DNA from 2 places in the Calidifontibacter terrae genome. Region 1 is predicted to be linked to the other one. Evidence: predicted binding sites of a transcription regulator. Region 1 holds the regulator's gene; the other holds the start of a gene.
The links. The regulator LexA, encoded in region 1, represses DNA repair genes until DNA is damaged. The targets are predictions, from matches to a motif close to TCGAACANNTGTTCGA.
Positions count from the first base shown of each region.

Region 1 (4,441 bases):
GGATGAAGCAGGCGGAAACCTGCTGCGGGCTCTTGGTGCCGACGTTGAACCAGACCGGGGAGTTGAAGGCGAACACCTGGTGCAGGAGGGACCAGGTCAGTTCGTGTTCGAACAGCGTCGCGTCGTCTTCAGACTGGAAGTAGCCATGTTCCTTGCCCGCCTTGACATACGTCAGAACGACCCGGTCGATGAGCTGCTTGAGGCTGTTCTCGCGAACATCGCTGCCGAGCGCGCCACGGAAGTACTTGGTGGTGACGATGGTCGATGCGTTCAACGACCAGAAGTCGGGGAACTCGACCCCGCGCTGCTCGAAGATCGTCTCGCCGCTCTTCCAGTTCGTCTGGACGACGTCGCGACGCTCCCAGGTGACCTCGTCGTAGGGGTGGACACCCGGCGTGGTGAAGATGCGCTCCACCGTGATGCCTTTGGGGCTCCGACGCGCACGGGACCGCGCACTGGTCGTCTCCGTCATGATTCTCCTCCGTATGAGTGGTGGCGATGCTGTTGAACTGTTGTTCGTGAGGTTCTGGTGTTCCGGAAGGAACCGCGAGCGGTTAGGTCCGGTCGGTGGCCGCGCGCTCGGCGCGCAACAGGCTGATGGCTTGCTCGAAGTCGTCGAGGCCACCAAATGCTTGGTAGACCGAGGCGAATCGGAGGTAGGCGACCTCGTCGAGCACCCGCAACGGTCCGAGAATCTCCAGACCGACGTCGTGGGCGTCGATCTCGGCGAGCCCTCGCGCGCGAATGCCCTCCTCGACCTCCTGCGCCAACAACGCCAACTGGTCCTCGCTGACCGGCCGGCCCTGGCAGGCCTTGCGCACGCCAACGAGCACCTTCTGCCGCGAGAACGGCTCGCTGGCACCGGAGCGCTTGACCACGGTCAGGCCTGCCGTTTCGACAGTCGAGAACCGCTTGCCACACTCGGGACATTGCCGACGACGCTTGATCGAGGTGCCGTCTTCGCTGGTGCGGCTGTCGACGACTCGCGAGTCGTCATTGCGGCAGAACGGGCAGTGCACGGGTGGCTCCTCTCGAGGCTGAGCAACCGGACACGGGCACGCAAATGCCCGAGCCGGAAGGGATGGTCAGGATCGCTCTGTAGTAGGTCGATCTGTTGATAACCGGTGGAGAAGTCGTGGACAACGTGGGGACCACATGTGGGCGACTTACATCGGTGTAACTACTAGATATAGGGATACTAGGCCGATCCGACCCCACATGCAACAGCTCGGCGAGTCGCGTTTCGAGGCGATCGACCGCCCTGGCAATAGGCCCCGGAAACACGGCTCACGACCAGGGCAGATGCTGAAAATGACGCGATCGGACGACCGCCCGAGGCGTGTCGTCCGATCGCATAAGACCGCTCCTGCTGCCTATCGCGGCAGCAGCAGGTGTTGCCCGGCGTGGACCTGCAGGGAGTTCAAACCGTTGGCCAACTGCACTTTCACCACGGCCTGACTGATCGGCAACGAGGGGTAGGCGCGGTGGGCCACGTCAGAGAGTGTTTGGCCCGTCTCGACGGTGACCCCCGCGGTCGCGGCCGCGGGTCCGGCCATCGCGCGAGCTACCCCGAAACCTGCCATCAGCACGGCCACGAGGCCGACCAGGACGAGCATCCGACGGCCTCGCACGGTCAACCGGATGCCACCGTCACGACCATCGAAGCGCCCGGCACTCGCGTGGGACTCGGTAAGTGGCGGCACCAGCTTCAGATGACGCCGCGGCCGACGCGTTGAGGGCGCCATTGCCGGCGTCGACATCGGCTGAGCAAGGTGAGTCACAGCACTCATCGGTTCCTCCATCCCCGACACCCAAGGGTGTCTCCAGGTGCAAGTGCCGTTCGCACAGGTGTGCGATCGGACGTCTGTACGATTTATAGCACGAATGTTCGAATTGGGCGAGACACGCGTCGTACACATGTTTGAAAGACTGGGTCCGACGGCATACGCTCGATTCATGCTTCGCAGCTAACTACCGACCACCGACAACATCGGTTCGGCGGCCGGCGAACGACAGCTGTAGACGTGCTCCACGAGTGACCAGACACACCGCGAACCACCAGACGGGACGACCACGACATGGCGAAGATTCACCACCTGCCCGACGGCGACGGCGGGGCCGAACTCACCACCCGTCAACGCAAGGTGTTGGAGGTCATCCGCAACTCGGTCGAGCGCCGTGGCTACCCGCCGAGCATTCGCGAGATCGGTGAGGCTGTCGGTCTGACCAGCCCGAGTTCAGTGGCCCACCAACTGTCGATGCTCGAACGCAAGGGCTACTTGCGACGTGACCCGAACCGGCCGCGCGCGATGGAGGTCATCAGCGCCGAGAGCGATGCCGACCGTCGGGATCGTCGAGGCGACGCGGGCCTTCCGGATGGCGACGAGGACGCGATCGACGAGACCGGTGTCGGCGATCAGCGCCCGGCGGCCACGTACGTTCCGGTCGTGGGTCGGATCGCCGCTGGTGGACCGATTCTGGCCGAAGAGGTAGTCGAAGACGTGTTCCCGCTCCCCCGACAGATCGTCGGCGAAGGTGACCTGTTCCTGCTGAAGGTGGTTGGCGACTCGATGATCGACGCCGCGATCTGTGATGGCGACTGGGTCGTGGTCCGCCAGCAGCCGACCGCCGACAACGGCGACATCGTGGCCGCGATGCTCGACAACGAGGCAACCGTCAAGACCTTCAAGCGCCAGAGCGGCAAGGTTTGGCTCATGCCGCACAACCCCGCCTATGACCCGATCGACGGCGACGACGCCGTCATCCTGGGCAAGGTCACCGCGGTTCTGCGACGCGTCTGATCGGGCTGGCGGGACCCGTCAGCGGGTTCCCTCAGTTGGTCGCCGCAACTGGCCGGGCCGGCAGGTGGGTGGCCAGATCGACCATCACCTGCTGCAGGTCGCGATGCACATGCGCAGTGGCGAGGTCTTCTGCTCGTGACCATCCGGTATTGACCAACACGACTGGGATGTCACGTCTGACGGCATGCCTCGCGAAGCGGTAGCCCGACATGACCCCGAGTGATGACCCGATCACGACCACCGTTGTGGCCGCCTCAACCAGCGCGAAACACTGCTCGACAAGCGCCCTCGGCACCGATTCCCCGAACATCACGACGTGTGGCTTCAGCAGGTCACTGCCGCACATCGGACAGCTGACCAGACGCAACTGCGCGTCCCACCTCCCGTCTAGCTCGACGTCACCGTCCGGTCGCAACGGCGCGTTGCGTGCGTCACCGACGGCCGCCTCGAAACCCGGATTCAGCCGTTCGATCTCCTGTTGCATCCACTCCCGGGCGACGGTCGTACGGCAGCGCAGACAAATCACTTCGTCCAGCCGTCCGTGCAACTCGATCACCGCGCGGCTGCCCGCGACCCGCGCCAACCCGTCAACGTTCTGGGTGATGGTGTGATCGATGAATCCCCGGTGTTCCAAGTCGGCGAGCGCTGCGTGGGCGCTGGTGGGCGATGCGGCGCTGAACCGGGCCCATCCGGCATAAGACCGCGCCCAGTAGCGACGCCGAGCCTCGACCGTGGCGCGAAACTCCGAGACGGTCATCGGTTGCACGCGGCGTACGCCGTCGGCTCCGCGGTAGTCCGGCAGCCCGGATGCGGTCGACAAACCCGCTCCGGTCAGCGCTAATACACCGCCCAGAGCGACTCGTTCGCGCAGCAAGTCCTCCGCTGCGGGTTCAGTTCCTTGCCCGTCTTCAAGGGCGCTGTTGGTCATCGTGGGGTGCTGGCTCATATCGCTTTGTAGGCTAGACCCCATGATCGACGCTGCTGGACTCCGAGTGATACGTGCCATCGCCGATGAGGGCAGCTTCACCGCCGCTGCATCGGCCCTCGGCTACTCCCAGCCGGCGATCTCGCAGATGGTCCGCCGGCTCGAAGAACGGCTCGGCACACCGCTGGTCGAGCGGATGGGTCGCAACGTCCGGCTCACCGAAGCGGGCGAGGTGCTTTCCCGGCACGCCACGAGTGTGCTCAGCGCCATCAGCGCCGCTGAGTCCGAGGTCGCCGCGATTGCCGGACTGCAGTCAGGCAGGGTGCGACTGATGGCCTTCCCGTCATCGTCCTCGACCCTGGTTCCGCGGGCGCTCTCGCTGGTCAAACAGCGTTTTCCCGAGGTGAAGGTCAGCTTCGCCGAGGGCGAGCCGCCGGAGTCTCTGGCCGCGCTGCGCGCTGGGGAGTGCGACGTCGCTGTCGCCTTCACCTATGAGGGGCTCGACCTCAGCCGCGACGACGACAGGTTGGACGACTTCGTCTCCACCAAGCTGCTCGATGACCACGTGCGCCTGGCACTGCCGGTCGATCACCCGCTCGCCTCCCGCAAGACGGTGCGGCTCGCCGACCTGGCCAGCGCGCCATGGATCGCCGGTTGCCCGCGATGTCGGGGCCACCTGCTCGCGCTCGCCGACAAGGCGCACTTCGCGCCCGAT
Region 1 covers NZ_BAAGZF010000006.1:256,263-260,703, forward strand. Annotated here, with positions in the region: gene ACYU98_RS09410 (vitamin B12-dependent ribonucleotide reductase) at 1-472, opposite strand, end outside; gene nrdR (transcriptional regulator NrdR) at 555-1,019, opposite strand; gene ACYU98_RS09420 (LysM peptidoglycan-binding domain-containing protein) at 1,374-1,790, opposite strand; gene lexA (transcriptional repressor LexA) at 2,079-2,801, shown strand; gene ACYU98_RS09430 (Sir2 family NAD-dependent protein deacetylase) at 2,833-3,747, opposite strand; gene ACYU98_RS09435 (LysR family transcriptional regulator) at 3,770-4,441, shown strand, end outside.

Region 2 (4,441 bases), 230 kb from region 1:
CGGGTTCCGGGATGACCACGTCGAGCGCCTGGCGGCCTATCTCGGTGAGGCGCTCGGCGGACCCATCTCCTACTCCGGGTTTTTCGGTGACCAGACCGAGGTCGTACGCCTGCATTCCGGCAACGGCCTGCACCCGGAAATGAACGCCGCCGCGATCGCCTGCTTTGACCGAGCGATCACCGATGCCGGCCTCGCCGACGACCCGGAGTTGGCTGGCGCGCTGCACGACTACTGGGCGTGGGCCACGCGTGTGCCCATGCAGAGCTATCCGGATGCCGCCGGAGATGTCCCGCGCGATCTGCCGCTGACCCGGTGGACGTGGGAAGGTCCGGTGACGGCGCCCGCGGACCAGCAGTCGACCGGTCCCGATGTCCATCGCGGTCGTGGCGACGTAAGATGACCGGCGGCCTGCGTCCGATCCGATCGGGCCGACCACGACGACGACACGCGTAGAGGGAGACATGAGCGGTCACTCCAAATGGGCAACGACCAAGCACAAGAAGGCTGCGATCGATGCCAAGCGCGGGAAGCTCTTTGCCAAGCTGATCAAGAACATCGAGGTCGCGGCGCGCCAGGGCGGCGGTGACCTCACCGGCAATCCCACCCTCTTCGACGCGGTCCAGAAGGCGAAGAAGTCTTCGGTCCCCAACGACAACATCGACCGCGCGGTCAAGCGTGGTTCGGGCGCCGAGAGCGGTGGCGCCGAATACATGAATCTCATGTACGAGGGCTACGCGCCCGGTGGTGTCGCGCTGCTGATCGAATGCCTCACCGACAACAAGAACCGCGCTGTCGCCGAGGTTCGCACCGCACTGCAGAAGAACGGCGGCTCGATGGCCGACGGCGGTTCGGTCGCCTTCCAGTTCCACCGCAAGGGCGTCGTCATCGTCCCCAAGGGCGACCAAACCGAGGACGACCTGCTGGAGATCGTGCTGGACGTCGGCGCGGAGGAGATCAACGACCTCGGCGAGAGCTTCGAGATCGTCTCCGACGCCGCCGACTTCGTCGCAATCCGGCAGGCCCTGCAGGCTGCCGGCGTCGACTACGACTCGGCCGAGTCCTCCTGGCTGCCGACCGTCGAGGTGCCCCTTGACGCCGACGGTGCCAAGAAGATGTTCCGCATCATCGAGGCCCTCGAGGACTCCGACGACGTTCAGAACGTCTTCGCCAACGGTGATGTGTCCGATGAGGTCATGGCCGAACTCGACGCCGAGGACGACTGACCGAACACCTACGAAAATCCGCGCGACTTTCTGCCGCTTGAACCTGTTTCAGCCGGCAGGAACTCGCGCGGATTCCGCTTTCGGCGTGGCGCTGCCACGGTTGTCGGAGCTGCCGGTTACGGTGATCGCACCGAACATGTGTGCGAGGAGAAGATGTGCGCGTCCTGGGTGTCGACCCCGGCCTGACCCGTTGTGGTCTCGGAGTCGTTGAGGGCGGCGTTGGCGACCCCTTGCGGATGATCGCGGTCGGAGTGGTCCGAACCCCGGTCGACGACGACCCGGCCTACCGATTGCTGAGCCTGCAGACCGAGATCGACGAATGGATGCAACGTTACGAACCCGACGCCGTCGCGGTGGAGCGGGTGTTCGCCAAGGCCAACATCAAGGGCATCATGGGCACCGCCCAGGCCTCGGCGGTGCCGATGCTGGCGGCCGCGCGCCGTGGTCTCCCGTTGGTGTTGCATACCCCCTCGGAAGTCAAGGCCGCGGTGACCGGCAACGGTCGCGCCGACAAGGCCCAGGTGACCGCGATGGTCACCCGCATCCTGCGTCTCGAGGTTGCGCCGAAGCCCGCTGACGCCGCCGACGCGCTCGCGATTGCGATCTGCCACGTGTGGCGTGGTGGCGCCCAAGACCGCATCGCGGCCGCAGCTGCCGCCCAACGCCTAACCCGCCCCCCGGTCGATGTCGACCGTTCCGTCAGGAGGTACGCCCGATGATCGCCTCGCTGCGTGGCAACGTGCTGCGCCGTGGCCTCGACCACGTCGTCATTGAGGTCGGGGGAGTCGGCATGCTCGTCCACACGACCCCTGCCCACGCGGCCGCGGCTCGTGAGGGTCAGCCCGCGACCTACGCCACCACGCTGGTGGTCCGCGAGGACTCCCTCACGCTCTACGGCTTCGGCGACGACGATGAGAAGGACCTGTTCGAGCTGGTTCAGACGGTCAGCGGGGTCGGCCCGCGGTTGGCGCTGGCGATGCTCGCGGTCCACGCGCCCGCCCCGCTCGCCAGTGCGATCAGTGGGGGAGACCTCACCGCGCTGACCAAGGTGCCCGGCATCGGCAAGAAGGGCGCCGAGCGGATCGTGCTCGAACTGAAGGACAAGGTGGGCGCCTATGCCGGCGGCGCCACCCCGGAAGCGCCCGCGGTTGCCGCGGGAGACGTCGTACACCAGCAGGTGGCCGACGCCCTGGTTGGTCTGGGCTGGTCTGCCCGGCAGGCCACCGAAGCGGTGACCCGAGTTGCTGAGATGGCTGACGCACCCGCCGAGGTTGCCGGCCTGCTGCGCGCGACCCTGCGCGACCTAGGACGGTAACCAGCCGTGAGTGATTACGACGACTCTTCGTACGAAGCCACCGCTCGGATCGTGGATCCCGGTGGCGCGCCCGACGAGCGCCATTTCGAAGCGGCGCTGCGGCCGCGGCGATTGTCGGAGTTCCCCGGCCAACCGCGCGTCTCCGAGCAGCTCGGGCTGGTGTTGGAGGCCGCCAAACGGCGAGGAACGACCCCCGACCACGTGTTGCTCTCCGGGCCACCGGGGTTGGGCAAAACCAGCCTGGCGATGATCATCGCCGCCGAACTCGAACAGCCCATCCGGATCACCAGCGGGCCGGCCATCCAACATGCAGGCGACCTCGCCGCGATCCTCTCCTCGCTGGCCGAGGGTGAGGTGCTGTTCCTCGACGAGATTCACCGGATGGCGCGACCGGCGGAGGAAATGCTCTATCTCGCGATGGAGGATTTCCGGGTCGATGTGATCGTCGGCAAGGGTCCGGGCGCAACCGCGATCCCGTTGGAATTGCCACCGTTCACGGTGGTGGGTGCGACCACTCGAGCCGGGCTGCTGCCCGCCCCGCTGCGGGATCGCTTCGGGTTCACCGGCCACCTCGATTTCTACTCCGCCAAAGACCTGGCCACGATCATCGAACGCAGCGCCGCCTTGCTCGGTGTCGAGACGACCCCGAAGGGGATCGCCGAGATCGCCGGCCGCTCGCGCGGCACCCCGCGCATCGCGAACCGGTTGCTGCGGCGGGTGCGCGACTATGCCCAAATCCACGGCAAGAGCGTCGTCGACCACCAGTCCGCGCTGGCCGCGCTGAAGCTCTTCGATGTCGATGCGAAGGGCCTGGACCGGCTCGACCGGGGCGTTCTCGAGGCGTTGTGCAAACGCTTTGGTGGCGGTCCGGTCGGTCTGACGACCCTGGCCGTCGCGGTGGGTGAAGAGCCGGACACGGTGGAGACGGTTGCCGAGCCCTTCTTGGTGCGGGAGGGGTATCTGGTTCGAACACCGCGAGGTCGCGCTGCCTCCGCAATGGCATGGGACCACCTGGGTCTCACCGCGCCTGCCGGAGCCGGAACGTGGGGTGGCCAGTTGTCGTTGCCAGAGGGTGACGGGCGTTTTTCCGACTGACCCGATCGACCACCGACCTGCCGCGCAGCAATGTGACGCGCCGCACCCCGAACTTGGGTGGGCGGCTTTACTCACCTAGACTCACGCGACGGCGAGAGCCGTCGCTGCAGGACCACCTCAGACCACCGGGAGCTTTTCCGCATGTACGCCCTTGCCGCAGCCTCGAGCGGCTCGTCCTCCTCGCAGAGCATGCTTTTGCTGTTGCTCCCGATCGTTCTCCTCGCAGTGATGTTCTGGGTGAGCCGGCGCCGTCAGCGCCAAATGCAGCAGGCCCAACGACAGATCGAGGTGGGCGACGACGTGACGACAACGTCCGGCCTGCTCGGTCGCCTGGTATCCCTGGACGACCAGGTGGGCGTTCTTGAGGTCGCCCCGGGCGTCCAACTGAGTTTTGACCGCCGGGCGATCGTGCCCCGCAGACTGGTTGAGCCGACTGCGGCCGACCCGTCCCAGACCACCGACGAAAAGGCCTGACTCCTTGGCTACCCGTGCTCGACGCGCGCCTGCGGCTGCGCCCAAACGCACCCTCTTCCTGCTGTTCCTGATCGTTGCTGCCCTCTTCGGCGGTATCGCGGCGACCACCCAATGGGGCAACCCCGCCGGTCAGTGGAGCCCGAAGCTCGGTCTTGACCTTGAAGGTGGCCGGCAGATCGTTCTGCAGCCGGTGCTGGGTCAGGGTCAGAAGGTCAACTCCGGCCAGGTGAACCAGGCCGTCAACATCATTCGCAACCGCGTTGACGGCACCGGCGTGAGTGAAGCGGAGGTGAGCACCCTCGGTAGCTCCAGCATCGTCGTGGCCATCCCGGGC
Region 2 covers NZ_BAAGZF010000006.1:24,646-29,086, reverse strand. Annotated here, with positions in the region: gene ACYU98_RS08325 (globin domain-containing protein) at 1-400, shown strand, start outside; gene ACYU98_RS08320 (YebC/PmpR family DNA-binding transcriptional regulator) at 462-1,223, shown strand; gene ruvC (crossover junction endodeoxyribonuclease RuvC) at 1,379-1,942, shown strand; gene ruvA (Holliday junction branch migration protein RuvA) at 1,939-2,538, shown strand; gene ruvB (Holliday junction branch migration DNA helicase RuvB) at 2,545-3,633, shown strand; gene yajC (preprotein translocase subunit YajC) at 3,775-4,107, shown strand; gene secD (protein translocase subunit SecD) at 4,112-4,441, shown strand, end outside.
Region 2: ruvC (crossover junction endodeoxyribonuclease RuvC) is a predicted target of LexA. The motif match lies at 1,354-1,369, and genes of this name have one in related genera.